One region of the Mesorhizobium sp. M0715 genome, then DNA from elsewhere that is predicted to be linked to it. Evidence: riboswitches for the same ligand, from Rfam matches in the RefSeq annotation. Region 1 holds a riboswitch; each other region holds the start of a gene.
The links. Region 1 has a riboswitch for thiamine pyrophosphate ahead of thiC (phosphomethylpyrimidine synthase ThiC). Riboswitches for the same ligand answer to the same signal wherever they lie in the genome.
Positions count from the first base shown of each region.

Region 2: it holds a riboswitch for thiamine pyrophosphate, as region 1 does, so the genes downstream of both, thiB (thiamine ABC transporter substrate binding subunit) here and thiC (phosphomethylpyrimidine synthase ThiC) in region 1, are expected to answer to the same signal.
Region 3: it holds a riboswitch for thiamine pyrophosphate, as region 1 does, so the genes downstream of both, NKI21_RS15470 (YkoF family thiamine/hydroxymethylpyrimidine-binding protein) here and thiC (phosphomethylpyrimidine synthase ThiC) in region 1, are expected to answer to the same signal.

Region 1 is NZ_JAMYPL010000029.1:24,381-34,100, reverse strand. It holds gene NKI21_RS27250 (hydroxymethylpyrimidine/phosphomethylpyrimidine kinase) at 1-45, opposite strand, end outside; gene NKI21_RS27245 (thiamine phosphate synthase) at 36-641, opposite strand; gene NKI21_RS27240 (thiazole synthase) at 638-1,411, opposite strand; gene thiS (sulfur carrier protein ThiS) at 1,415-1,612, opposite strand; gene thiO (glycine oxidase ThiO) at 1,581-2,582, opposite strand; gene thiC (phosphomethylpyrimidine synthase ThiC) at 2,579-4,414, opposite strand; TPP riboswitch at 4,518-4,634, opposite strand; gene NKI21_RS27220 (ATP-grasp domain-containing protein) at 4,858-6,162, opposite strand; gene hemA (5-aminolevulinate synthase) at 6,733-7,944, opposite strand; gene NKI21_RS27210 (GntR family transcriptional regulator) at 8,796-9,464, shown strand; gene NKI21_RS27205 (SDR family NAD(P)-dependent oxidoreductase) at 9,476-9,720, opposite strand, start outside.
Region 2 is NZ_JAMYPL010000003.1:367,882-377,601, reverse strand. It holds gene NKI21_RS05770 (amino acid ABC transporter substrate-binding protein) at 1-647, opposite strand, end outside; partial or broken gene NKI21_RS05765 (RNA polymerase factor sigma-32) at 971-1,828, shown strand; gene NKI21_RS05760 (M48 family metalloprotease) at 1,859-3,328, opposite strand; gene thiQ (thiamine ABC transporter ATP-binding protein) at 3,585-4,376, opposite strand; gene thiP (thiamine/thiamine pyrophosphate ABC transporter permease) at 4,369-5,988, opposite strand; gene thiB (thiamine ABC transporter substrate binding subunit) at 6,232-7,230, opposite strand; TPP riboswitch at 7,274-7,388, opposite strand; gene NKI21_RS05740 (thiamine diphosphokinase) at 7,476-8,120, shown strand; gene NKI21_RS05735 (ABC-F family ATP-binding cassette domain-containing protein) at 8,122-9,720, shown strand, end outside.
Region 3 is NZ_JAMYPL010000011.1:35,774-45,493, forward strand. It holds gene msrA (peptide-methionine (S)-S-oxide reductase MsrA) at 1-29, shown strand, start outside; gene NKI21_RS15455 (hypothetical protein) at 55-288, shown strand; gene NKI21_RS15460 (formyltransferase family protein) at 419-1,450, shown strand; gene NKI21_RS15465 (RodZ family helix-turn-helix domain-containing protein) at 1,495-1,815, opposite strand; TPP riboswitch at 2,011-2,124, shown strand; gene NKI21_RS15470 (YkoF family thiamine/hydroxymethylpyrimidine-binding protein) at 2,115-2,723, shown strand; gene NKI21_RS15475 (ABC transporter permease) at 2,819-3,580, shown strand; gene NKI21_RS15480 (ABC transporter ATP-binding protein) at 3,577-4,344, shown strand; gene NKI21_RS15485 (ABC transporter substrate-binding protein) at 4,337-5,356, shown strand; gene NKI21_RS15490 (methyltransferase family protein) at 5,533-6,228, shown strand; gene NKI21_RS15495 (hypothetical protein) at 6,605-7,210, shown strand; gene NKI21_RS15500 (DUF3309 family protein) at 7,462-7,617, shown strand; gene NKI21_RS15505 (hypothetical protein) at 7,900-8,157, opposite strand; gene NKI21_RS15510 (DUF982 domain-containing protein) at 8,218-8,511, shown strand; gene NKI21_RS15515 (GntR family transcriptional regulator) at 8,729-9,454, shown strand; gene NKI21_RS15520 (ADP-ribosylglycohydrolase family protein) at 9,458-9,720, shown strand, end outside.

The DNA of each region.
Region 1 (9,720 bases):
AGATCCGCCGACCACGAGCACATGCGGTTCTCGCCTCAGCGCCATGGCTTTGTCTTTTCGATCCATTCTCGCGTGCGCGCTTCGGGATTGGCATTCAACGTGATGTCGGTGACCACCGCCGCGGTGTCCGAACCAGCCGCGAAAACACCGTCGAGCCGATCGGGGTTGAGGCCGCCAATGGCGACCAATGGGATCGGCGCCACCCGATGCTTCCACTCGCTGATCCGCTCGAGCCCTTGCGGCGCCCATTTCATCTGCTTCAGGACGGTGGGATAGATGGGGCCGAGCGCGATATAGTCGGGCTCGGCAGCGATGGCCGTTTCCAGTTCTAGATGATCGTGCGTGGAAAGCCCGAGCTTCAATCCGGCGTACTTAATCGCCAGCAGGTCGGCCGCAGCCAAATCCTCCTGGCCGAGATGGACGAAGTCGCAGCCTTCCTCAATTGCCGTGCGCCAATAGTCGTTGACGATCAGTTGGCAACCATGGACCGCGCAGACGCCGTTCGCGCGGCGGATTTCCGACCGCAGCGTGGTCTCGTCCCTATCCTTGATGCGCAACTGAACCAGCTTGACGCCGAGCGGGACCAGCCGCTCGACCCAGTCAGCGCTGTCGACGATCAGGTAGAAGGGATCGAGCTTCATGAAAAAACGGCCCTGCCGATGGTCGGCGTCGACGGCACGGCGACGTCGCGCGGTTCAAGCATACCCGAGCTGAAAGCTTCACGACCGGCCTCGACCGCCTTGCCGAACGCACGCGCCATGCCGACCGGATCGGCCGCCTTGGCGACCGCGGTGTTCAGGAGTACGGCGTCAAAGCCGAGCTCCATAACGGTTGCCGCGTGCGACGGCCGTCCGAGCCCCGCATCCACGATCAGCGGAACATCTGGGAAATGTCCGCGCATCGAGCGCAGCGCCGTGATGTTGATCGGTCCGAGAGCGGAACCGATCGGCGCGCACCACGGCATCAAGACCTTGCAGCCCGCCGCAAGCAGCCGCTCGGCAACGATAAGGTCGTCGGTGATATAGGGGAATACAGCAAAACCGTCCTCGCACAGGATGCGGGCGGCTTCGACCAGACCGAAAACATCCGGCTGCAGGGTGTCATGGTTGCCGATCACTTCGAGCTTGACCCAGTTCGTACCGAAGACTTCGCGCGCCATTTGTGCGGTCGTGACCGCTTCCTTGACGGAGTGGCAGCCAGCAGTGTTGGGCAGGATTCTGACACCAAGCGAGCGGATCAACGACCAGAATTCTTCGCCAGCCCTGCCGCCTGCCATTTCACGGCGCAACGAGACGGTCACCACCGCCGTGCCCGAAGCCCTGACTGCATAGGCAAGGATGGCCGGCGAAGGATATTGAGCCGTGCCAAGAAGCAGGCGCGACGGAAGCTCGGCTTCATAAAGCTCGATCATGGCCTAGCCGCCCTGCATGGGCGAGAGGATTTCAATCCGGTCGCCGTCGTTCAACTGGAATTCCGCCCGGTTGGCTTTGTGCACGAGGTCATTGTTGACGGCGGTCGCGAGCCAATCGCCCTCATAGTCGAGCGCGGCAAGCAGCTCGGCCAGCGTGGTGGCGGCAACCTCATGCGCTTCGCCGTTGACCATCAGTTTCATGAGCAAGCTCCTTGGTTCTGTCTTGAGTGAAAACCAGGTCGGCAGCCTGGCGCGCCATGGCGGGAGCCAGGAGAAAACCGTGACGATAGAGCCCGTTGATCGCGATGATTTCACCCTTGGTTTCGACGCGCGGCAAATTGTCGGGAAAGGCTGGGCGGACGCCGACACCGGTTTCAACGATCTCGGCCTCGCCAAAGGCCGGGTGGAGGGCATAGGCGGTACCCAGCAGCTCCATTATGGAACGCGCCGTCACCGGTCCGGCACTCTGGCTTTCAATCATCGTCGCTCCGATCATGAAACGGTGATCGGTGCGCGGCACGGCATAAAGCGGAAAGCGTGGATGAAGCAAACGGACCGGCCGCGACAGCGAGACATCAGGCGTGCGAAGAATCAGCATTTCGCCGCGAACACCGCGCAGCCTGTCATCGGCCGCTGCCATTCCCATACAGTCTATCTGACGGGCGAAACCCGAAACAGGCCGGGCGTCGCAGCCGAAGTGGAATTTGACACCCATGGTCGCAAGCTTGTCATGAAGTGCCGCCATCGCCGGGCGTGGGTCGAGGTGAGCCTCATCGGCGAACAGCAATCCGCGGCGGAAGCGGCCGGCTAAGTCGGGCTCCAGCAAGGCAATTTCATCTTCCTCGACGCGCCGATAGCCCGTCGTGCGGCTGGCGAACCGGTCGAGCTCGCCCGCATCGCGCGGCGCGGCCAAGACCAGCGTTCCCCGTCGTGCTACCAAGCCTGGCGTTGCGGCGTCCCACCAGTCGGCGGCGTCGCTTCCGAGATCCAGCACCGGCTGCTCGGCGCTTTCACGCTCGCACCACGGCGCCAACATGCCACCGGCGAACCACGACGCATTGCCCCCAAGGGCAGGCCTTGTCTCGGCAACGGTAACCGCCGCGCCGCGTGCGGCGAACTCGAAGGCGGCGGTGAGGCCAGCAACGCCCGCTCCTTTGACCAAGACCTTCATGATGGCTCACGTGGCTGAGGTATGAGCGGTGCCCCGGTCTCGTCCGCCGGCAGGTAGAGATCACCGCCCTCGCGGTATTTCGCCGCCATCGCCGCCATGCCCTCTTTCTGCGCCTCGGCACGGATGTCGTGAGAGATACGCATCGAGCAGAATTTCGGTCCGCACATCGAGCAGAAATGCGCCACCTTGTGCGCTTCCTTGGGCAAAGTCTGGTCGTGGAAGGACCGCGCCGTTTCCGGATCGAGCGACAGGTTGAACTGGTCCTCCCAGCGGAACTCGAAGCGCGCGCGGGAAAGCGCATCATCCCTGACTTTCGCTGCCGGATGGCCCTTCGCCAGGTCGGCGGCGTGGGCGGCGATCTTGTAGGTGATCACGCCGATCTTGACGTCGTTGCGATCGGGAAGGCCGAGATGCTCCTTGGGCGTGACGTAGCAGAGCATGGCGGTGCCGAACCAGCCGATCATCGCGGCGCCAATGCCTGAGGTGATGTGGTCATAGCCCGGCGCGATGTCGGTCGTCAGCGGTCCAAGCGTATAGAACGGCGCCTCGCCGCAGACGGCGAGTTGCTTGTCCATGTTCGCCTTGATTTTGTGCATCGGCACGTGGCCAGGCCCCTCGATCATCACCTGGCAATCCTTCGCCCAGGCGATCTGCGTCAGCTCGCCGAGCGTTTCCAACTCGGCGAACTGCGCCGCGTCGTTGGCATCGGCGATCGAGCCCGGACGAAGGCCGTCGCCGAGCGAGAAGGAGACGTCGTAGGCTCTGGCGATGTCGCAGATCTCCGCGAAGTGCTCGTAGAGGAAGCTCTCCCGGTGATGGTGCAGGCACCATTTGGCCATGATCGAGCCGCCGCGCGAGACGATACCCGTCACCCGGTCGACGGTCAGCGGGATGTAATGCAGCCGCACGCCGGCGTGGATGGTGAAATAGTCGACGCCTTGCTCGGCCTGTTCGATCAGCGTGTCGCGGTAGACCTCCCAGGTCAGATCCTCGGCAATGCCGCCGACCTTTTCGAGCGCCTGGTAGAGCGGCACCGTGCCGATCGGCACCGGCGCGTTGCGCACGATCCAGTCGCGGATGTTGTGGATGTTGCGGCCGGTCGACAGGTCCATCACCGTATCGGCGCCCCAGCGGATCGCCCACACCATCTTTTCGACCTCTTCCGCCATCGACGATGTGACGGCGGAGTTGCCGATATTGGCGTTGATCTTGACCAGGAAATTGCGGCCGATGATCATTGGCTCGCTCTCGGGATGGTTGATGTTGGCGGGGATGATCGCCCGTCCGCGCGCCACCTCGTCACGCACGAATTCGGGCGTGACGAAATCGGGCAGCGTCGCGCCGAAAGCCTCGCCGTCGCGCTCAAGCTTGCCGCGCAGGATCTCGCGACCAAGGTTCTCGCGGATGGCGACGAACTCCATTTCGGGTGTGATGATGCCGGCGCGCGCGTAGGCAAGCTGCGTCACCGCCTTGCCTGCTTTGGCCCTGAGCGGTCGGTGGCGGATGGGAAATTCTGGCGTCAGGCGTTCGCCCGTCGCGAATCCGTTGTCCTCCGGCCGGACATGGCGGCCGTCGCAGACCTCGACATCGCCGCGCGCCAAGATCCATTCGTGGCGAAGCCGGGCCAGGCCTTTTTCGATGCTGGTTTCGACAGCCGGATCGGTATAGGGGCCCGACGGATCGTAGACGGTGACGGGCGGTTCGCCGGCTGTCGGATGGACGGAGATTTCGCGCATCGGCACCCTGATCTGCGGGTGGATGGCACCGGGCTTGTGGATCTTACGCGAAGCAGGCAGCGGCCCCGTTGAGACGGCTGGGGTGAGGGCATTCATCTTGAGGCTCCTTTGCTCATGCATTGGAGACCCAGTTCTGTGCCGGAAGGATGAAAAGACGCTTCTGTCGACCTGCCGAAACAGGACCTCGGGCGTGAACTCCCGCAGAGCGCTTGCACCGTCCCTACGCCAGTATGAACTGGATCAGGTTCAACGGGTCACTGCGCCGCGAAAGCCAGCAGTATCTCAGCCCCTTGCCGGGACTCCCCTGGTGAATGCCTCAAGTTGAACGGGCCGGCGTTGTCTTGTCAAGCGCATGTTCGTCCTGCGGCGGCGGTGGGCGGCATTCAAATTGGGCCCAAATTGGGCCGACGGCCTCGCCATGGGTCGCGGAGAAGTTCCGCGGGAGACAAGGCAGGTGTGGCCAAAGCTGCATTTGCCTCGTCAAACTTGATGTGACATTGACGTAGACGGAACTGCTGCGTTTCAAGGATCTTAAGCCGTCAATGCCTGATCGGAACAGAACTGGTGGGCCGCCCGAACGCCCCACAAACATCGTGCTCTCGATCACCTCTTATTGTCGCCGGAAAAGGGGTGATCGACCATTCGATCAAGTCGACCGCTCGCTGAAGGGCGCCCTCGGTTTCAGCACGGCTGGGCGAAGTGGCAATGACATGTCCAATCCAGTCTCGGAAATCCCCCTTCCTGACGATCGGTGTCTTGGGTTCAACATTCAATTTGACCTCGGCCACACCTGATATAGCAGCTGCCTGAGTGTCGCCACCAATCCAGTCGAGGGTGCCATCTTGATCAGGAAGCAGGAATCGCGCGGCCGCAGTATGCGAATGCTTTTTGCGCAGATCCCATTCCTCGCCAATGACAAGCTTGATGTGCTCGGTGACGAGGTCGACACCGTAAGCTAACTGGACCAGTTGAGGGTCGGGCGCGCCACTAAGACGCGGATTGACTTCAATGACAACTGGACCGCGTTTCGTGCACCGGAGTTCAATGTTAGTTGGCCCCCAGCCAAGGCCGAGAGCCCGCAAACAGCTCAGCGAAACATCGGCGATGCGCTCACGCTCCTGATCGGTTAGCAGGGCCGGATACGTCACCTCACGTATGACGAAATGGGGGAGGGGACCAAAGTCATTGGCGCAAATCGCAACGACCTCATTCCCCATAACATTAATGCTATAGAACGGGCCCTGTGCGAATTCTTCGACGAGTATTTTCGGTGTAGACCGCCATATGTGCTTTCCGCCCAATAGATGGGTCGTATGTTCGGCTACGTCTTCGAGGCTGCGGCACAATCGGACACCCATGCTGCCGCTGCCTACTGCCGGCTTAAGAATCACGGGCAGGCCGATCTCTGCAGCCGAGCTTTCTACCTCCGCCGCATTCGCTGCCAACCGATAGGCCGGTATTGGAACGCCGGCCTGCGCGAGGAGTTGGCGTTGCTTGAATTTGTCGCAGCTTCGTTCAATCGATTCAGGGTTCGGTCCCGGTAGATCGAAATGCCGGCAAAGCTTGCCAACTGTCGCATAGATCGATTCATGGTCCCCGGCAAAGCCAGTAATGCCAGCAATGTCGTGGGTAGCACGCAGCCGCGAACTTTCGCGGACCAACGCTTCGAGATTGCCAGTGTCGACACGGATTGCCTCAACGTTTTCCGCCGAAAGATAGTCGTACCGAGGTGGATCAGCCGTCAGAGTAATTGGATGAAGACCAAGACACTGAGCCGCTTGGACGTATAGCTGACCAGTACCCCTATGGCCTTCGACCAATATGAGCGCTCTTCTTCTTACCATTGCTGTTAATCCCGATGTTGCGTGCTGGCGGCGGTCCGAGGGTACCGGTGTCACTTTTGTGGCCGTGCCGGACCTCAGACTCGGGGTGCCGTACCATTGTCAACGACTGACGGTTGTAAAAATCTTGTAAATTGATTTGAAGGATCTGTTGCAGCGTTTTTGATTAGGGCGGCGTCGGAGGCTTGCTCCGTTCAAACCAGGTTAGCTGGGGTTGGTGTGTGATCCCGTGGGCCTGGGCGTGACCTACCCCTCGGGTAGGGCACGCCAAGCCACATCAAACTCGCAGCACAAGAACATGCGCTCTGGTCATACCGGCTCATGGTGAGCCCTGAATCTGGAACCGGCCCGATGTGTAAGCAGCGAGTCGTCAAACGGCCCCATTCAATCATGGAGTCACATCATTTAAGATCGCGAAAGCTGTCATTGCGGGTTACGGAACTGCTTTCCGATGACATTCGAAGATGCGATCGGGCGTCAGAACCGGATCGCTGACCGCCGCTTCCACCTCGGCGAGCCCGGCTGATATAATCAGGTCTGAGGCTGCGCGCCCTGTCGTTCCCAGCATTTACATTAGGCAGCCTTGCCAAGATTGTCCCGCAGCAGAACCTGCCTGAGCGCATCGACGAACGTCCGAATATCTGTCGTACTATGGGCAGGCGTAACCGTCACCCTGAACCGCTCGGTTCCCACCGGAACACTCGGCGCCAGAATTGGCTGAACGTATATTCCATGCTGATCCAGAAGCTGGCGGGACGCTTCCTTGCAACGGAATGGATCACCAATAGGCACAGGAATGATGTGGCTTCGGGTCGGCATGACGGGGATGCCCGCCTCTTTCAGCAATCCGATTAAAAGTTTCGTTTTCCGGTGCAGATCAATTCGTTCTGAATCTGAATCGCGAAGATGGCGCAGCGCTGCCAGCGCACCAGCCGCTAGCGCTGGCGCAAGCGCCGTGGTGAAAATGAAACCGATCGAGAAGCTTCGTATGCTGTCAACAATGGAGGCACGTCCGGTCACATAACCCCCCATCGAGCCGAACGCCTTACCTAGCGTCCCTTCGATGATGGTTGGACGATCCATGATGCCAAGTTCCGCGGCAATGCCGGCGCCTTTCGGACCGTACATTCCCGATGCATGAACTTCATCCAGAAACGTCATTGCGCCAAATTCGTCCGCCATGTCACAGATATCTTTGATCGGTGAAATGTCACCGTCCATTGAATATACCGATTCAAAAACAATGATCTTGGGTCTTGCAGGATTTACGCTGCGCAGAAGCTCCCGCAAATGCGCAACGTCGTTATGCTGGAAGACGCGCTTTTCGGCCCGGCTGTTGCGGCATCCACTAATAATTGAAGCGTGGTTGTGCGCGTCAGAAAATATAATTGTGTCCGGCATCAAAGATGCCAATGTACTCAATGATGAATCGTTTGAGCTGAAGCCGGAAACAAAAATCAATCCTGCTTCCTTGTTGTGGAAAGCTGCAAGCTCCCGCTCGAGCAACACGTGATAATGGTTGGTGCCACCAATGTTGCGGGATCCTCCCGATCCTGCGCCGTTGGCATCGATGGCGCGCTTCATTGCCGATAGCACTTTGGGGTGCTGCCCCATACCGAGATAATCATTAGTGCACCAAATGGTTATCTCTTTTCGGCCGTCGGGCCTATTGAGCCAGGCCTTTGGGAAGTTGCCAGACTGACGCTCCAGATCGGCAAATTCACGATACCCGCCACGGCCTTTGAGTTGCTCGATTCTTCCGGCGAAATACTGCACATAATCCAAATCAATCTCCTGTTGGGAAGCCGTTTTTCGGCGCGCTCAGTGCTGCTTCACAGCGCACCTGCGCCGGCCCATCGCGTCGCATCCCTCGACAAGCACCAGCAAGATTGGATTTCGACTACGCGCTTGATCTTGCGGGGGTTTCGGCCGCTCCAGCTAATTCGGGTAACGCGCCCCAAAGTGCAAGTGAAGAGAATGTTAAATCTATTTGTTACTGAAATGTCTGAAATTGCATGAGTGTCGCAAGCGATTTCATAATTCTGGCCAGTCGTCGTTCGATTCCTGTCGCGGCCTTGTCAGAGCTGCGCTCGGCGGGCTTTCGGGCCCGAGAGCCGCAATGCGCGAGGGCCGCGTCTTGTCGCGCAACAGCCCTTGAAGCCCTTCGGCGGCGAAACGCTCTGCAAACGCCATACGCAGCTTTTGGACGTGCTGGCCTGCCGGATCATCTTGACGGTGCCGACGTCATCGTCGGTCCAGCCGGTTCGGAGTCGCCTCAGAATCGGAAATTTCTGCCCATCAGACTGGAAATTGACATGTAAGCTTCCCGGCTCCTTCAGATGTCATCATCTCTCGCACACCAACTCATGCCACGCAGATGAGATCGCGCCTTTTTCTGTCGTCACATTCCATTGTCAGAATCGGAAAAGAAGGGTCTCCTTGTTTTTATATGAAACAAAATTTCACAAATAATTATGAAAACGGACATGTTTGCTGCAGACAATTAACGTGCACGTACTTGTCTGCCGCTGCATAACGAAATATAGGCAGCGATTATAACTTATAAACGTAGTGAAACGCGTAAATCGACATTTCCATAGAGCTGCAGCAGAGGCGAGGGGAGTCCCATGGGCCCTATGAAGATGCAGCCCGAGGAGATGGGCAGCCTGTCCGCGCGGATTTACAGCAAGGTGCGGGATGGCTTGATCATCGGCAATTTCGCGCCGGGCGATCGTCTCCTTATGCAGGATCTTGCCGGGCAGCTCGGAACCAGCATTACGCCGGTGCGCGAAGCCTGTCTGCGGCTCGTCAGCGAGCAGGCGCTCGAGTTGCGCTCCGGCAGGTTCGCCGCGGTGCCAGACCTCAGCCGCGCCCGCTACATTCAGATCAAGCTGATCCGCGTGGCACTTGAAGGGCTTGCGGCAGAACACGCTGCCGACCATTTTGCCCCCGCCGATCTCGAACAGCTTGAGACCTTCCGCGCCTCATTTGTAGAGAGCCATAAGGCCGGTAATATCAAGGAAGCGCGATCCTCCAATCGCGCTTTCCACTTCGGCGTCTACCGCCTGTCGCGTATGCCGATGCTGATCGGACAGATCGAAAGCATGTGGGCCTCGATGGGTCCAATCCTTAACGTTTACGATCGGGAAATTCCGCGCGGGTACACCGGCGCGGAAGAACATGACCATCTCATCGAGGCCTTGAGGGGTGGCGACAGGAAGAGGGCCCGCGAGGCGATCGAGAACGACATCCAGCGAGGCTCACATGGTTTTCTGCGCTATTTCGACGAGCGCGGCTCCGGCTGAGCTGAATTGCCCTAAGCACCATCGATCTGCGCGACGCGGGGTGTGCGCAGGCCGGCTGTTTCCCCGCCGTCTACAGTCACCACCGTGCCGTTGACATAGCTCGATTGATTCGAAAGTAACCAAGCGACCACATCAGCGATCTCTTCAGGGGCACCGAAGCGGTTTGCAGGGATCCGCAGTTCGAGCTGCTTCTTGCGCAGTGCATCGCTTATGATGTTGCCCATCATGCGTGTTTCGATCTGGCCGGGGCAAACAG
Region 2 (9,720 bases), on a different contig from region 1:
CCGGAATAGTCGGCGTTTTCCTCTTGCGCGGCGATCCTCACATTGGCGTCGGGCTTGTGCTTCTTGAAGTCGAGGAACGACAGACTGTCATTGATCGTGGCGTCGGCGCGGCCGGTCAGAAGCAGCTGGATCGACTGGTCGAAGCCATCGGTGCCGACCAGTTCGGCGCCGTTCGTTTCGGCCAGCTTGCCGAAATTCGAGGTCAGCGACTGCGCCGACTTCTTGCCCTTGAGATCGGCGAAGCTCTTGATGTCGGTGTTGTCGCCGCGCACGATCAGCACCGCCTTAGAGGCGATGTAGGGATCGGAGAAGTCGTACTTTGCCTTGCGGGCGTCGGTGATGCCGACCTGATTGATAACGGCATCGTAGCGATTGGCGTCGAGGCCGGCGATCAGTCCATCCCACTTGCCTTCGAGGAACTCGGCCTTGACGCCAAGCTTGTCGGCGATCGCCTTGGCGATTTCGACGTCGAAGCCGACCAGTGCACCGGACGTGTCATGGTAGGTGAACGGCGCATAGGTGCCTTCCGTGCCGACCTTGATGACACCGGCGTGCTTGATCTGGTCGAGATTGGGGCCGGCATGGCCTGCAGTGACAGCCAGGGCCTGCAGCGTTCCGGCGATAATGAGCGACTTGAGCCATTTCATTTTTCTGTGATCCCGTCCTTGGCCGGCTGGCCGGCATATTTGTGAGCGCTGGAAACTGACAGATGCAAGCCGAAAAAATAAGGAACAGAATTTCAAAAACAACCGATTTATGAAACCCAGTTCTCCAACTGGAACTTTCTGCTCGTCATCGCAGCCATCACGAACCGTCCTGGGAATCCTTCAGGCAACACAATCCCGCCGCCACGGTCGCGGAACCTTTCCCGCGCATGGCAGTTCTGGCTGTTGTAGGGCACGACGCCGCCATTTCAACCCGGGCGCCAGCCAAGTTTGCAAAGTCATCCGCACCACCCAGGGAGCGCCTCATGATGGAAGACACGGCAGGACGGATCATGGTCCGCGCGGCAATGAAGGCTCCCTACCTCGAGCGTGACGAAGAGCATCGGCTTGCATTGCTCTGGAAAGAGGACAACGACCAGAACGCGCTGCACAGCATCACCGTCGCCCATATGCGGCTGGTCATTTCCATGGCCTCCAAATTCCGCCATTACGGCCTGCCGCTCGGCGACCTGGTTCAGGAGGGTCATGTCGGACTGCTCGAGGCCGCCGCCCGCTTCGAGCCGGAGCGCGAGGTGCGGTTCTCGACCTATGCGACATGGTGGATTCGCGCCTCGATGCAGGACTATATCCTGCGCAACTGGTCTATCGTGCGTGGTGGCACCAGTTCGGCCCAGAAGGCGCTGTTCTTCAATTTGCGACGCCTGCGCGCGCGGTTGGCGAATGGCACGGAGCCGCTCTCCAACGCCACGCTCTATCGCGAGGTGTCGGAGGCGCTTGGCGTCTCCGAAGCCGATGTGGCGATGATGGATTCGCGGCTCTCGGCGCCCGACTCCTCGCTCAACATGCCTATTGCCGACGATGCGGGTTCGACCGAGCGCATGGATTTCCTGATTTCGGACGATCCGCTGCCCGACGAGATCGTCGGCGACAAGATCGATGTCGCGCGCCGCTCGCTCTGGCTGAGGGAGGCGCTTCGCGCGCTCAACGCACGGGAACTGAGGATCATCGAGGAACGGCGGCTGAACGACGAGGGCGCCACACTCGAAGCGCTCGGCGAAACGCTCGGCATCTCCAAGGAACGCGTCCGCCAGATCGAGGCCCGCGCCATGGAAAAGCTCAAGGTCGCATTGGTGAAGCAGAATCCGGAGTTCATGGCGACTGCCCCCGGAACGGCGGCATGCGTCCAGCGGCGCCTACTTGTCGGTGACGATCTTGACCTTGTCGCCGGCCGAAACGGCGGCACCCGGCGACAGCGCATTGAGCACGCGGAACAGGTCGAGCTTGCGGTCGACGCCGACCATCTGCGCCGAAAGCGAACCCATCGTCTGCCCAGGCTGGACGGTGACGACGCGGATGTGCAGCGGCTTCAGCGCCGCCTTTTCGGCAGCGCTCAAAATCCGGAACGAGCCGCTGACCGAGCGGGCGATCGTGTCCAGCGACGTGCTGGCGGAAGGGGCCGCGGTCAGCAGCCGGTAGACCTGGCCGCCGGCGCGGATGACCGCAATGTCGAACTGCCAGCCTTCGGCGCCGGCATGCGCGGTCGCCGCCTCATTGCCGTTGATGGTTTCCTGCTTGACGCTGCTGTCGACGAGACCAGCCACCCAGCCGCTGCGGATATAGTCCGTCAGCGCCCGGTTCTTGTCGATGGAAACGCCATCGAAACGGATCGCTATGTCGCCGGGGCCGGTGGCCGTCACCGCTGCCGCCGAATTGTCGATGATGAAGCCGTCCGGCACCGTGAACGACACGCCGAGGCCCGGGTGCAGGAAGGTTTCGCCGCGCACATAGCCTTCCTCGGGTGTGTCGCCATAGAGCAGGCCGTCTATGCCGGCGAGGAAGGAATCGCGGTCGCGCGTGCCGACGCCCGGCGCGCCGAACTGGCGGGCATGGCGCTGCGCCAGATCGATGCGCTGCGGCGTGTTTGGGTGCGTGGCCAGGAAGTCCAGGCTGGCGTCGGTGGCGCCACTGATCGAGCGGAAATCGGTATAGGCCGACATCGATTGAAGGAAGCGGCCTGCGGCGAAAGGATCGTAGCCGGCCTCGCCGATCGATTTGATGCCGATGGCGTCGGCTTCCAGCTCCTGGTTGCGCGAAAATTGCGCCAGCCTCAGCTTGCCGCGGATCAACGCCGCCTTGGCGGTTGGGCTGTCGCCGAGCACGTCCGAAACCACCTTGGTGGCCAGGCCTTCCTCGGCCTCCAGTTGCTGGCGCTGCAGGCCGTGATTGGCGGTGACGTGGCCCATCTCATGCGCGATGACGGCGGCAAGCTCGGCCGAATCATTGGCCAGCGCCAGGAGGCCGCGGGTGATGTAGAGATAGCCGCCCGGCAGCGCGAATGCGTTGACGTTGGGCGAATTTAAAATGGTGATGCGATAGGTCTGTGTCGGGTTGGCGGACACCACCGTCAAACTACCGACCACCTTGGCGACCATGCGTTCGAGCTTGGGGTCGGAATATTCACCGCCATAAGTCGCCAGGATGCGCGGGTGCTGCGCCTTGGCCAATTCGGCGAGCTTGTTGTTGGCGCCGACATTGTCCACCGTGATCGGCTTGTCGGAAGGCTGGAAGCCGGATTCCTGAACTTCCGGCGGCGTGAACATCTGGCAGCTTGCCAACGCCACGGCAAAACCGGCCAGCGCGAGAAAACGCGCCAGCGGTTTCATTCCCAATGTGTTAGCGCCGATCGCCAGAACGGCTTCCTTTCGGGTCCCGGCGCATGACCACGAAAATCGGGGGCGATCTTCGGAACGTGTCATGCGCTATCTCAAACTGCTGCAGCATCCGTGCCCGTCCCTTAGGGCGGCGGCGGATACTGCAGGCAAATCACGGCCTGTGCCGGACCGGTAGGGCGGACCTAGCCACACTCCCCCGGTCATGGCAAGCAAACGCCACATCGCCTGGAGCCGGTTTGACCGTAAATTATGTCCGCTTCCGGGCAACATCGCGTGATGTGGAATATCCAGTACCCGCGCCGATATAGCGCCGGAACGCCTCCGGACCAGCCCCGGTAAAGAAATCATCAGCCTTGCCGGTTGCGGCCACCAACCCATTGTCGACAAACACCATGTGCTCGCCGATGCGGCGTGCATCCTCGGGCTGGTGGGTGACAAATAGCACCGTCATGGCGCGTTCGGCATGAACGGCAGCAACCAGATCCAGCATCTCGTCGCGCAAAGCGGGTCCGAGCGAAGCAAAGGGCTCGTCGAGCAGCAACACCGGTCGGTCGCGCACCAGCACGCGGGCCAGTGCGACGCGCTGGCGTTCGCCCCCGGAGAGCTCGCGCGGTAGGCGTTTCTCCTTGCCCGCGAGACCGGTGCGCGCAAGCGCCTCGGCGACCGCGGCGCGGTCCGCCTCGGTCAGTCCCAGGGAGGGCGAGCGGCCGAGCCCGACATTCTGCTCGACGGAAAGATGCGCGAAGAGATTGTTCTCCTGGAACACCATCGACACCGGCCGCGCCGAGGCCGGCTCGGTGCTGACATCGGCCCCGCCGATCAGCACGCGGCCCGATTGTGGGGTCTCGAAGCCGGCGACCAGATTGAGCAGTGTCGACTTGCCCGAACCGCTCGGACCCATGATGGCGGTGATCTTCGCCGTGGCGAACTCGACGTCGAAGACAAGTGGCGCATCGCCATAGCTGCCATAACTGAACGACACATTGTCTAGCCGCACCGGCGCGCCCTTTTCGAGCCTGTTGGCCGCCCTCTCACGCATCGCGGACCTTCTCCCTTCCCAGCCAGTGCGCCGCCACGATCAACGCGAGACAGACGAAGCCGAGCAGCAGTGCCAGGCCGGCGGCATCCTCGGTGCGGTAGCTGCCCATCCGTGCCAGAAGAAGGTAGGGCAATGTCTGCACGGAATCACTGCCGAACAGGGCAATGACACCGAGATCGCCGAGCGACAGCGCCATGGCGAAAGCGAAGGCCGTGGCGAGCGGTCGCCGCAGCGACGGCCAGTCGACCAGCATCAGCCGGTTCCAGCCCGCAATGCCGAGCAGTGCGCAGAGCCGTTCGTGACGCTCGCTCGCCGCATCATAGGCGGGACGCACGGCGCGCAGGGCGAACGGCATCGCCATCACCGCATTGACGGTGACGACCATGACCGGGGCGATGGCAAAGACATCGCCGGCATGGCGCAGCAACAGGAACCAGCCGGCGCCGACGACGGTCGGCGGCACGACAAGGACAAAACCGGCGCCTGTATCGGTGGCGCGTTCGAGCAGTGTCTTTGCGCCGGCACGGCGGTTCAGCGCCAGTGCCCGCCGCGCCATGGTCAGCGCCAGCGACAGCATCACCGAAAGCAGCGCCGACAGGAAGGCGAGCGCCGCGCTGGTCAGCGTTGCCTGCCGGACAGTGGCCTCGCTGGCCAAACGGCCGAGGTCCGCACCCAACCCGGCCACCACGGTTGCCGCCATCGGCCCAACGACGAACAGCAGCGCCAGGATGATGACTAGCGCGTTCAACCAGGTCTCGCTCCGATTGACCGAGAGATAGCGGCGTTGCGCGACCGGCAAATTGGTGTCGCCGACCACATTGGCGCCCAGGCGCGTCAGGGCCAGCACAACGATAAAGGTCAAGGCGATCTGCAACAGCGTCAGTGTAACGGCCCGCGCGGGATCGAAATCGAAGCGCAGCGCCTGGTAGATGCCGACCTCAAGCGTCGTCGCGGCCGGCCCGCCGCCGAGCGTCAGCACGATGGTGAAGGATGTGATGCAGAGCATGAACACCAGCCCGGCGACGCCGGGCAGTGCGGCGCGCAGCGTTGGCCATTCGATCAGCCGGAACGCCGGCCGCGCCGCCATGCCGAGCTGGCTCCCCAACCGCCATTGGTCGGCCGGTATGGTCTGCAGCGCCTCGAGGAACAGCCGCGTCGCCAGCGGCAGGTTGAAGAAGACATGGGCGACGAGGATGCCGGACAGGCCATAGATGCCCGGCCAGCTTCCCCCGCCCATCACAGCAAACACGACGGCGAAATAGCCGGCACGGCCATAAAGCGCCAGAATGCCGAGCGCTGCGACAATAGCCGGCAGCGCCAACGGCACGGCGAATATCTGCAGGATGAAGGCGCGACCGAAGAAACGTGGATGTCGCGACAGAGCGCGCGCCACGAACAGCGCCGGGATGACCGAAAGCAGCGTCGAGAGAGCCGCTTGCCAGAGCGTGAAGCGAATGACGCGAAGCAGATAGGGATCGAAGGCTGCCCAGGCGCCCGAGAAATCATGGGCGCCCTCGAAAAGCAGGCCAGCAAACGCGCCGCCGATCAGCAGCGCGATTGCGGCGAGCGCGAGGGTGCCAGCAGTGATGCGGGGGTCAGACGCGCGTTGCACGCTGGACCACCATTCTTTCCATCGCGGCAATTACAAAGGATTGCGTTCCTTGGCGCCCCCCTCTGTCCTGCCGGACATCTCCCCCTCCAGGGGGGAGATCGGCCGCCACCCATGCTTCCGCTAGTCTCCAACGTTGCCGGACTATAACCAGCAACGACGCTGCCAATCTCCCCCCTTGAGGGGGAGATGGCCGGCAGGCCAGAGGGGGGTGGAGTGGCGCGAACATCAAAAGAACTCGCAAGCCTACTTGCTCATCACCGCCAGCCACTCATCGACCCAGGCCTTGCGGTTGGCGGCGACCTCGTCGGGGCTGAACAGCAAGGTCTTGGTCGGCTTGACCAATTTGTCGAAGGCCGGATTGAGCGGCTTGTCGGTCTTGCCGGCCGGGAACATCCAGTTGGTCTCGGGGATGGCATCCTGGAATTTCGGCCCGGTCATGAAGGCGATGAACTTGGCCGCCAGCGGGTTCTTGGCCCCCGCCGTGGTGATACCCGCGACTTCTATCTGCAAATACTCGCCCTCCTCGAACGACGCTGCCTGATAGCGCTCTGTCTTCTCGGCGACCATGTGGTAGGCCGGCGACGTCGTGTAGGACAGCACCATCGGCGCCTCGCCCTTGGTGAACAGCCCATAGGCCTCGCTCCAGCCCGGCGTCACGGTCAGCACTTTCGCCTTGAGCTTGGCCCAGGCCTCGGGCGCCTTGTCGCCATAGACCGACTTGACCCACAGAAGCAGGCCGAGGCCCGGCGTGGAGGTGCGCGGATCCTGGATGACGATCTTGTCATCGGCACTGCCCTCGACCAGTTCTTTCAGGCTTTTCGGCGGGTTCTTCAGCTTCTCGGAGTCGTAGACGACGGCGAAATATCCGTAGTCAAAGGGGACAAAAGTATCGTCGCTCCAGCCACCCGGCACGTTGACATCAGTTACGCCGCCATGCGGCGCGAACAAGCCTGACGCCTTGGCATCGGCGGTGAGATTGGTGTCGAGGCCAAGCACGATATCGGCCTTGGTCGACGCGCCTTCCAATCTGACGCGGTTGAGCAGCGCGACGCCGTCGGCGACCGAGACGAACTCGACATCGCAGCCGCATTCGGCCTCGAACTCCTTCTTCACCACGGGACCCGGACCCCAGTCGGCGGTAAAGCTCTCATAGGTGTAGACGGTGAGTTTGTCCTTGGCCAAGGCCGGTCCGGACAGGACCACGGCCATTGCTGAGACTAGAGCGTATAAATGCGTGCGCATCGGCGCCTCCTTCGTTCGAATTGAAAGGAATTGAGGCGTCGGACTGTCCGAAACGTCTAATCCCTCCGCCGGTACAAACCGGATCAGGTTCAGCGGGTTGGCGAGACTGCCTCTCAGCCGGTCCGCGAAGATCGCGTCCGGCACCCCGTTAGAGCGTTTCGACACATAGGCCGGGCCGATCCCCCATGCAAGTGGGAGTTTGCCGCCTTCCGTTTCCCGTGCCGGGCTGGTAAGGGCCACACGATATGAGCACATTCACCATCCTGCTTGGCGGCGATCTCATCCGCACGCCACGGCTCGACCGCCAGGCCGAAGGCTCCCGCGTCATCGCCGCCGACGCCGGCATCGGGCATGCGCGGCTGCTGGGTCTCGTGCCCGAACTGTGGGTGGGCGATTTCGATTCCGTGCCAGCCAAGCTGCCTGACGATCTCGCTTCCGTGCCGCGCCGGACCTTCCCGGCGGAAAAGGACCAGACCGATGGCGAACTGGCCATTGCCGCCGCACTCGAGCGCGGCGCGACCCGCCTGGTGCTCGCCGGTGCTTTCGGCGGCAAGCGCGCCGACCACGCTTTCCTGCATCTGGCGCTTGCCCTCCGGCTGGCCGAGGCCGGGACTGATGTGCTCCTGACCAGCGGCGCCCAGGAGGGCATTCCCCTGCTGCGCGGAACGGCCGGCTTCGACTATGCCGATGGCACGCTGTTTTCGGTGCTCGGCTTTTCCGAGCTCGCCGGCCTGACCGTCACCGGCGCCAAATGGCCGCTGAACCACGTCAAGGTGGCGTTCGGTTCGTCGCTGACCATCTCCAACGAGGTCAAGGGCCGCCTCGAAATCGCACTGGACCATGGCCGCGCGATGCTGCTCGCTCATCCCTATCCCTTACCTGAAAGCTGACATGGCCCCGCCTCTTCTCAACCTCGACGGGATAAAACTGACCTTCGGCGGCACGCCGCTGCTCGACGGCGCCGCCTTGACGGCTTCGGCCGGCGACAAGATTGCACTGGTCGGCCGCAACGGGTCGGGCAAGTCGACCCTGCTGAAGATCGCCGCTGGCCTGATCGAGCCGCAGGACGGCGAGGTGTTCCGCCAGCCTTCGGCAACTATCCGCTATTTGCCGCAGATGCCCGACATGGAGGGCTTTGCGACTGTCCGCGCCTATATCGAGGCCGGGCTTGGCCCTGCCGACGATCCCTACCGCGCCAGCTATCTGATGGAGCATCTCGGACTGTCGGGTGAGGAACGTCCGAACGATCTGTCGGGCGGCGAGGCGAGGCGTGCTGCCCTTGCCCGCGTCATGGCGCCGGAGCCAGACATCCTGCTGCTCGATGAGCCGACCAACCATCTCGACCTCTCGGTCATTGAATGGCTGGAAGAAGAACTCATCCGCACCTCCTCGGCACTGATCGTCATCTCGCACGACCGCCGCTTTCTCGAACGTGTGTCGCGCGCCACCATCTGGCTCGATCGCGGCCAGACCCGCAGGCTGGACAAGGGCTTTGGCCATTTCGAGGAATGGCGCGACCTGGTCCTGGAGGAAGAAGAGCGCGAGCAGCATAAACTCGGCCGCCAGATCGTTCGCGAAGAGCATTGGCTGCGCTACGGCGTGACGGCGCGGCGCAAGCGAAACATGCGCCGGCTCGGCGAGTTGCAGACCATGCGCCAGCGTTTTCGCGGCCATCGCGGTGCCGAAGGGTCGGCGACCATGGTGGCGAGCGACGCCGCCGAGTCCGGCAAGCTGGTGATCGAGGCGAAGAACATCGAGAAGAGCTTTGGCGATCTCACCGTGGTCAAGGGGTTTTCGACCCGCATCCAGCGCGGCGATCGCGTCGGCCTGGTCGGGCCGAACGGCGCCGGCAAGACGACGCTCTTGAAGATGCTAACCGGCGAGATGAAGCCGGACGCCGGTTCGGTGCGGCTCGGCACCAATCTGGAGATCGCCACGCTCGACCAGAAGCGCGAGGCGGTCGACCCGCAGGAGACGCTGGCGCAATATCTCACCGACGGGCGCGGCGAGAACCTCGTCATCAATGGCGAGCAGCGCCACGTCGTCTCCTACATGAAGGATTTCCTGTTCAAGCCGGAGCAGGCACGCACGCCGGTGCGCGAGTTGTCCGGCGGAGAACGGGCACGGCTCTTGCTGGCGCGGGTGCTGGCGCGGCCGGCAAACCTTCTGGTGCTCGACGAGCCGACCAACGATCTCGATATGGAGACGCTGGAACTGCTGCAGGAACTGGTCGCCGGCTTTGCCGGCACCGTCATCCTGGTCAGCCACGATCGCGATTTCCTCGACCGCACCGTGACCAGCCTGATCGCGCCGGATGGTGAAGGCCGCTGGATCGAATATGCCGGCGGCTACTCCGACATGCTGGCGCAGCGCGGCGGCACCAGGCTGGACGACCGCCAGGCGCGCGCGAAGGCCGAAAACGGCGAAGCGCCAGTGACGACCAGAAGTGAAGCGGCCGCGCCAAAGGGGCCGGCGAAGAAACTGTCGTTC
Region 3 (9,720 bases), on a different contig from region 1:
TGCCGGTTCGCGAGACGGCGGTTTCGTAGATTTGCAACTGCGATTTGCCCTGCATTGCTGCTCGACGGTGTCGTCGAGCAGATCATCGCATCCAAACCCCTTTCGGTCAGCGCGGCTTGTCGCGTCGGTGAAGCCATCGAGCTTTCACCAATGTGCGAAAGCGCCCTTCGAACACCTTCGTCAACGGCGAATGCGGATGCGGTAGGCAAACACGGTCAGGCGGTTGACAGCCTGCCGTATCGCGGTCCAACTGCGCAGGAAGAGTTGATTTCGGGAGACGGGCCGTGAAAAAAGTTTACGAAAAGCCAGTGTTTGTAAAACGCGAGCGTCTTTCGGTTGTCACTGCCTTGGCATCGCCTTCCACTCAGCCGACCTGACAAGCTCGCCCTGACCTGTCGGCCCGTTTGAGCCGCCGAAGATGAGGCCGATCGAATCGACCGATCACTCGGAGCCGATCACAGCCGTTTTTGTCCTCGATATCTCTAACTATACGGGGCCTCTGCTCGCCGGCTGGCTAGAGGCTGGAAATGCAATTGGCGCGATCATCGTGCCCGGGTTCCGGCGTCGTCCCACCGGTTTCAGCATTGGCAATTTCCGGCGAAGGCTTCAACGCAAGCTGCTGCTCAGGCGGTTTATCGGTAACACGCCTGTCAAGTTGATCGAATTTGGCCGCCCTTACGATTGGAATGCGCTTGGTCGGCAATTGTCTGACGTCCGCGCCGATGTGCTGGTCTGCTACACTTTGCCTGTCTTGATCCCTCAAGAGGTTCTTGGCCATTTTTCCAAAGGCGGGGTCAACCTCCACCCGGCGCTGCTCCCCGACTATCGAGGGCCCCACCCGATCCAGCGCTTGGCCGTGGACGGCCGGCATGCGGCTCATGGCGGCGTCACGCTCCACAAGATGTCCGCCGGTTTTGACGAGGGTGACATTCTCGGGCAGGTGCCGTTTTCCGAAGCTGACTGGACATCGAGAGAAGCCCTGGTCGACAGCACGGCAACCGCTATGCGGATTCTGGTGAGCGAGGCGGTGCCGACCTACTGCCGGGGGCTGTTGTCAGGAATGCCGCAACCGAAAGGCGATTTCGTCTGGGCGCGGCTTCAGCCCAGCCACCTGATAATCTCGCCGGCCATGTCGGTCGAGCATGTTGTACGGCTATGGCATGTGCTTGGCCTTCTGCCAGGCATCTATCTTGAAATCGGAACGCGCAAAGTCAGGCTGGGATTCCAGATCAGAAGGCTGGGGCCCTGCACAGGAAAGGCCCCGGTCAGGCGGTGGGGAACAGTGGAATTTGATCTCGCCAACGGTCGGGTCCTGTATTTTACCTACGGTAGAGTGCTCAAACGGCTGCTCAATTCGAAACACCTATTTTCGCGCCCGCCCGCCGGGAGACCCGCTCCAGAAATCCGGCTGTTCGGCAAAGCGCGTGCTGCGGACCAGAAAAACGGATGAAGTCGCTGGGCGATGCCCAGCGGCTTCATCCGTTTGCGACGTGGTTACTTGCCACAATGATTATCGTTTACCGTTGGCGCCGTCGCGTTACCATCGGCGTCCGGCTGCGCGCCTTGCGGGTTGGTCGGGCAATTCTGATCCGCGTTCGAATTCATGTCCCCTACCGTGCCAGTCGTGCTGTTGGTCGTGCCCGGGTCGACAGTGTCCGGCTCGATCGTATTCGGGGAAGCCGGCGTGTTCGGCTCAACCGTCACCGACTTGCCGCTGCCGCTTCCATTTGCGTTGTTGCTGCCGGCGCTTTGCGCCATGGCTGACGTGGCCAGACCAATGGTGAGAACCGAAGCTGCGAGGATTTTCATGAACATGGTTTGTCTCCATTTCTGTGAAGTCGTCGCTTATTTTCTACGAAAGTGATCGCGTTGCGACTGTGGGGACAACCGGTCGCGGCGGCGAAGGTTCCCGACAAAATTCCGCTCAGGCGCACCGTGACTGGCGCAATGCTTTTGGCGCAGTGCTCTGAAAAAACGGCTTTCCCTTGAACTCGAATGATGCTTTAAGGCGCACATCCACAGGGGTGCTCCGTACGGTCGGGGCTGAGACGGGGGCGGCAAGCCCACAGACCCTAGAAGCTGATCTGGGTAATACCAGCGGAGCGAGGCGGGCGATGTTTTCAGGCGCACAGATTTCCCTATACCCCATGACCGACGATTTCGTCGGTGTCATTCTTGGCGCGCTCGGTGCGCTCGATCCCTGGCGCGACAAGCTCAGGATCGAGACCGACGACATCTCGACCTTGCTGGTCGGGTCGCCCGAAGTGCTGTTTCCCGCCATGCGCGACCTCTTCGTGGCGGCGGCACGTAGCGGCAAACATTGCGTGTTGTCGGCCACCATCTCGCGCGGGTGCCCTGGCGAGCCGGATGATCCGATCTGCCGCTCCGATGCACTTGGCGGGCCTGTCGGGCCACTCGGCCCGCGCAAGGATGCGGCCATCGCGGCGGTGCGCAATGCTGCTGCCACCGGCCAGCCGGCGGCGGCGCAGTTCTCGCTCTATGTGATGGGCACCGACGACCACATGGACGAGATCTACGGCTGCATCGATTTTCTCAAGCAGTCCGGCGTCTATGAGCGTTCCAAGCATTTCTGCACGAAACTGCGCGGTGATGCCGGTGCGATCTTTTCGGCGCTGGACGAGGCCTTCTGCCGCTTCGGACCAGGCGCCGGCCACGTAACCCTCGACGTCACGGTCTCGGCCAACAGCCCGTCGGCTGTCTGAAGCTGCCGCCGCCTCCGCGCGGCCGTCAAAGGTTATCTCCCGTGGTCTCATCATCATTCGCTTCGCGCCCGATCGCGGGCCTTCTTGTCAAGGCAATGCCGGCCATGATCTCGGTCGGTTTGCTCCTAGTGGCGTGGGAGCTTTATGCCACCTATTCCGGCATCAGGCCGACGATACTGCCGGCGCCGTCGCGCGTTTTCGAGCAAGCGCTGCTCAATCGCCAGGCGCTGGCCGACAACGCCATTCCGACCATCGGCGCCACGCTGCTCGGCTTTGCCTGTTCGCTCAGCGCCGCCTTCGTGCTGTCGATGCTGGTCGACTTCTTCCAGCCGCTGCGGCGTGCGCTGTTTCCCGTCTTAATCGTCAGCCAGACCTTGCCGCTGGTGGCCATCGCGCCGCTGGTGGTGCTGTGGTTCGGCTTCGGGCTGGCGCCCAAGATCATGCTGGTGGCGCTGGTTACCTTCTTTCCGATGCTGGTTGCATTGGTCGAGGGTTATGAGTCGACCGAGGCCGAGATCGGGCAAATGCTGCGCGCCATGGGGGCAGGGCGCTGGCGCATCTTCGTGCTGGCACGGCTGCCTTCGGCGCTGCCCTATTTCTTCGCTGGCTTGAGGATCTCCATCACCTACGCCGTGGTCGGCGCGATCTTCGCCGAATATGCGGGGGCCGCGAAGGGGCTGGGCATCTACATGCTCAACGTCAAGAACAATTTCCGTCCTGACCTGGTTCTTGCCGCCGTCGGAGTGAGCGCTGCCCTGACCCTTGTCCTGTTCGGGTTGACTGTACTGCTGCAGCGCCTTGCGATGCCCTGGGAGCGGGCCGGCAAGGAAACCGCCGGGAAGGGAGCCTGGCGATGAGCCGGCTGGAACTGCGGTATGTGCGCAAGGCGTTCGGTGGGCTCGACGTGCTGGCCGATATTTCGCTTAGCGTCGGCGCTGGTGAATTCGTCTCGATCCTTGGACCCTCGGGCGCCGGCAAATCGACGCTCTTCCAGCTTCTGACCGGCGCCGAGCATGGCGAGGGCGAGATGTTGTTCGACGGCGCGCCGCTCGACGACCACGGCAGGCATTTCGCCTTCATGCCGCAGCGTGACGCGCTGATGCCGTGGCGGCGCATCCTCGACAACGCGACGCTCGGGCTCGAAGTCCAAGGCATGAGGAGACAGGCGGCGCGGGTGCGCGTTGCGCCGTTGTTTGCCGAATTCGGGCTTGCCGGCTTCGAGCGGCATTTTCCAGCGCAACTGTCCGGCGGTATGCGCCAGCGCGCGGCCTTGCTGCGCACGGTGGTGCAGCAACGCGACATGCTTTTGCTCGACGAGCCGTTCGGCGCGCTCGACGCGCTGACCCGCACGGCCATGCAGCGCTGGCTGGAACAGATGTGGCGGCATCATCGCTGGACGGCGCTCCTGATCACCCATGACGTGCGCGAAGCCGTGTTCCTGTCCGACCGCATCTATGTGCTGTCGGCGCGCCCGGCCCGCATCGTGCGTGAAATCAAGGTGCCGCTGCCGCGCCCGCGCAGCCTTGGCGGCGATGCCGCGCGCCAGGCAAGTGCGCTCGAGGCCGAGATTCTCGACATCATCCTCAACGCCACCCCATCCAAAGGACACGATCATGATTGACTTGACGCGCCGGCAGGCCTTGTTGCTGACCCTTGCCACAGGCGTTCCGCTCATTGCCGGATCGGGGCGAGCCCAAGCACAATCGGCACAAAAGGTCACCGTTGCCCTCGACTGGACGGTCAACACCAACCACATCGGACTGTTCGTCGCCCGCGACAAGGGCTTCTATCGCGAGGCCGGGCTCGAGGTCGACATCCTGCCTTACAGCGATACCGGTGCGGGCACGCTGGTTGCAAATCGCGTCGCCGATTTCGGCATCAACGGCACCATCAGCCTGTTCACCCAGAGAACCGCCGGAGCGGACCTGAAGGGCGTCTATGCGGTGGTGCAATCGGAAACCGGCCGCGTGGTCTTCAATGCGGCCCGCAGCGAGATAGTAAGCCCGAGAAACCTCGACGGCCTGACCTATGGCGGCTTCGGCAGCGCCTGGGAAAACGCCCTGATATCGACCATCATCCGCCATGATGGCGGCAAGGGCAATTTCGAGACGGTGACGCTCGGCACCTCAGCCTATGAGGCGCTGGCCAATGGTTCGGTCGATTTCACGCTCGAAGTCTCGACCTGGGAGGGTGTCGACGCCGAGCTCAAGGGCGTCAAACAACGCAGCTTCGTCTATGCCGATTACGGCGTGCCTGACGAGCACACGACACTGATCTCTTCGAGCGAAGCCTATCTCCAGGCAAACTCCAAGCCTGCGGCCGCCTTTGTCCAGGCGACGCGGCGCGGCTACCAGTTCGCGGTCGATCACCCCGAAGATGCGGCAGCCCTGCTGATCGCGGCCAACAAGGATGCGTTGACCAATCCGGCGCTGATCCACGCCTCGCTGAAGGCGCTGATCGACGGCCATTATCTGCGCAGCCAAAGCGGCGCCATCGGGACGATGGATCCAGCCAAGATGGAAGCGATCGGCGGCTATCTCTTCGCGTCCGGCATTTTGCGTGATGCCGACGGCAAGCTGGTTGCTCAACGCCCGGATTTCGGGAGCTATTTCCGCAACGACTATCTGAGCTAGTCTGGCAAAACCAAATGAAATGGGTCGCCAGTCTATTTCTGGACGACCGCGTGGAGCAGGGTCGTCTGGATGTGGCACCCTGGCTCCCCGACAGCCAGTTTAAACACCGATCTGATCTTGTTGATTAACTGCCCGGCAATGGTTGCGTGCAAAGGTCGCCTCGAGGGATCATCGGGGTGTTTGCATTGCTCATATCAAAAAGCGAGGCGCTTTCGCACGTCAGTGACGGCAGGATTTTGTCCGCAGCCCGAAAGCGCGAAATCCTGGTGGATTTGCGCGAAGGTTTCTTTCGGATCTGCGCGCTGGCCTTCGCGGGCATGTTCGTCTACCGCGGCGTATATCACCTGATGCTCGACCCGACCCGCATCAATGTGGCGCTGGTGGCAATTTCCGAGATCCTGACCTTTACCTGGCTGCTTCTGTCGCGGCGACCGCAGGTACGCGACTGGAACCCGCTGACGGTGGTTGTTTCGGTGGTCGCCAGCTTCGGTGTCGGCTTCATCGACCTGCAACCGGGCGTGGCCATCATCCCGGTCTATGCCGCTGCGCCGCTGCAAGTCCTGGCGTTGGGGTTCGTGATCTGGGGGAAGATATCGCTAGGGCGTTCTTTCGCCATTCTGCCAGGCAATCGCGGCGTGATGACCGACGGTGCCTACCGCCTGGTGCGGCACCCGATCTATGCCGGATACCTTGCCGGTCATGTCCTGTTCCTGCTGTCGGCCTTTTCCTTCTACAATCTTGCTGTCTACGCCGCGATCACCTTCTTCCAGGTTCATCGCATCCTGCGCGAAGAGGCGCTGTTAGCCGCCACGCCGGAATACCGGGACTATATGAAGCGCGCCCACTACAGGCTGTTCTACGGGATCGTCTGACAAGCGGGCCGGCGCAGAATCGTTCGGCCTGCAATCACGCTTGCACTCTCTCACTCCCGCATCCGGCCGCCGATAGACTCTGGCCACTTGCAATCATCGCGGCGGTCTTGCTGATCTTGCGAGAGGCCTATCCATGTCCAGCGCGGTGTGCGGCATGGAGCAGAGTAACGTCCGATCGCCAATGCCTTACGAATTGTTCGTGTAAAGAACAATTATTCAAACTTTAATATCATTTTGTTTCAGAAATTTTGTTGATGTACACCACGCCTCAGGTTCAGTATTCTCTCTCTGAAACTGAAATTCACCACCTCGCGTAGTTGATCTTGCAATCGGCCTCTCGCCAATTGCTTTAGCGCAACGACAACAGGAGAGTGTTATGGCTCACACCATCAAGACAGTCGCCAATATGTTGGCGGGTAGTGCGGTAATTTTAGCTCTTTCCCTGCCCGCCAATGCTGCGGGAATCGGCCTTGGCGTTGGTGCCTCGGTGGGTGGTAGCGGCGGCGTCAATGCCGGTGTCGGGGCTTCCGTTGGCGGCAGTGGCGGCATCAGTGCCGGAGTGGGCGCCTCGGTCGGCGGCAGCGGTGGTGTAAATGCCGGTGCCGGTGCCAATGTTGGCGGCTCGAGCGGTGTCAATGCTGGTCTCGGCGCTTCGGTCGGCGGCAGCAACGGCATCAATGCCGGCGCGGGCGCCAACATCGGAGGGTCTGGCGGCATTACGGCCGGCCTTGGCGCCAATGTAGGCGGGACGAGCGGCGTCGGCGTGGGTATTGGTGGCGGCATCAATCCAGGCAATCCGTCGAACCCGAGCAATCCGTCCAATCCGTCAAACCCCAGCAGGCCGAGCCTGCCGGGTGTCGTGGCCCAGATGTCGGATAGCAACGTGGCGCGAATGAAGAAGCGCTGCGTCGACGTGCTCAGCAGCGAAGGCGCCTACGACCGCGATCTACGGCAACTCTGCCTCCTGATCGCTCGTCGCTGATACTGGAGGGGCCGGGGATTGGAAGTGCCGAATCAGCCGTGAGGCTCGACCGCACTCTCCTGGCCTCCGGCCGGTAGGAAAGCCCGCCACGCTGGCGGGCTTTCTGCGTCCACAGGCGTGCCGGAATCAAATTCTGGTTGCCATCATCTGGATGGCCGCTTCTGTTGCCGGCAGACCTCTTCCGCACGCGATGCCCGCCACAATCGCGCGGAACGGTAGAGCCTTTGGAGCGCTCGTCTTTGAACATCGCTATGAGTCTTGGAACCATACCGATCATCATTGCGCTGCTTGGCGGCCTCAGCGGCCTCGGTGGCGGTCCGTTCTACGGCACCGGCTACTATGGCGGCGGCGGCCTTGGGCTCGTGCTGCTCATCGCCATCGTGCTTGTCGTGCTCGGGCGTATCTAGCCGGGTTATCGCAACTGATCGCAATCTCGTGAGCGCCCCCAATATCGGCGTGCACCGGATTGTGATGCAGGCAAGCCGGCTTGTGATCCTGCACTCTGCAAAACTTTCGTATGGTCATTGCGGTCCACACCCCCCCGTGGAAACAAGAGGAGAGGGTCCCACCCCTTGTCCTCCTCCAAGGCCCGCTCCGGTTCACCGTAGCGGGCTTTTGCTTGCTGGCGAGGGGAAACCGGCTCGCATCAAACCCTATGGGCAAGGCATCCAGAAGCTGACGCCAGTCGACTATTCCATGTCAGGTACGTCGCCGCTGACGAAGAGCGTGTTCGGCGGGCCGTATTCGCCCAGCGTCGGATCGGCCTCGCGGCTCCAGGCGATGACGCCGGCATGCTTTGCCGCTAGAGCCCTGGCGGTGCGTATGGCGCGGTCTTCGCTCTGCTGGTCGGCGGGTCCAAAGGCTGGGAACAACTCGCCATCCTCACCGCGATCGAACGCGACCACGACGATCAGCCTGGGATTTTTCTGGCCACTGGAATCGGACATCTTGCACCTTTGTCGCGGAACCTATCACATTGCGCGGGGTTGAAGGCCGCGAATCGATGAATGCCGACTTTGGGGAGTGGCATCGTGCAAGATCAGCGTTTCGATGAGCCGGTCAGGATTGCGCTCGGCCGATCGCGAAACTCGATCTTCAACGTGGAGCGGGTCGCTCAGGCTGCCGACATCCTGCTGAACCGCTGGCCGGTTGCAACCGGGCAAAAGCATATGGTTGCCCGTAAGGTCTGTCTGGCCGTGCTAGAGGGAAAGAAAGAAGTCTCGGCGGCAAGGGCGGCGTTCATCAACGCCGCTATCGAGGCGGACATTCTCGTTGAGCCGCGTGAGGTGTCGATCCCGTAGCCTGCCCGGTGAAATTGAATCAAGGATCGGCTCTATCCTCTTGGTTGATCTCGGTCTTTCACCGGCTTTTCCGGGCCATGGCAACCGGCCAGTTCGGCGCGCTCTGCGGACAATCCGAAATTCGGGGTTCATTGGGCCTGTTTCCGGCATCTGTTGACACGGCATTTCTATCCAGATATTGAACAGGACTATACAGGTTCACTGAACAGGTACCTATATGAAGCGGCGCGCGGTTCAACTGTCTCCCGGTACGGGCAAACCCGAGCAGATCGCCACCGTTCTCGAACATGAAATCCGCTCCGGTGTTCTCGGCTTCGGCGACCGCCTGCAAAGCGAGAATGAACTTGTCCAGCGCTTCTCCGTCAGTCGCAATACGGTCCGCAAGGGCCTCGAAGAACTGTCCAGCCGCGGGCTGATCACGACCAGGGTTGGTATTGGCTCGTTCGTCACCTTCGACGGCAAGCCGGTCGATGACTCCATCGGTTGGTCGCGCGCGCTGGCCGATGCCGGCGCCAATGCCGAGACGCGGACGCTGCGGCTGGAGGTCATCGAAGACCCCGATCTGGCTGCGCTGCTTGGTATCGAAAGCCCGTTCTTCATTGCCGTTGACCGGGTGCGCACCAACGCCAGCGACGGCCATGCGATCTCCATCGAGCGCAGCCGGCTGCCATTGTCCTCCGAGCTTGAGGACGTACCGTTGCGCGGACTGCGCGAGGGCTCGCTGCACCAGACGCTGCGCGCCGCCGGCCTCATTCCCGACCATGGCGAGGAATGGGTCGAGATCGAGATGCTCAATGCCGAGGATGCGGCCATCCTCGGTTGCCCACAAGGCACGCCCTTCCTGCGCGGCCGCCGGCTGACGCGTGCGGCTGACGATCGGCCGATCGAGTATGTCACCAGCCTGCTCAACCCGGCACATTTTGCGCTGCATATGAGGTTCTGAGCGATGTCGGATGCAACCAGCAAGGCCATCGATCGCGCCATGGGCGCGCTTGTCGGCGGAGCGCTGGGAGATGCGCTCGGCATGCCGACGCAGCTTTTGTCGCCGGTTCGCATTGCCGAACTCCACGGCCATGTCGAGGATTTCATCGAGCCTTTCGCCGATCATCCGGTGTCGAAGGGACTGGCTGCCGGCACCATCACCGACGACACCGAACAGGCGCTGCTGCTCGGCCGCATCCTGGTCGAATCCGGCGACCGTTTCGACCA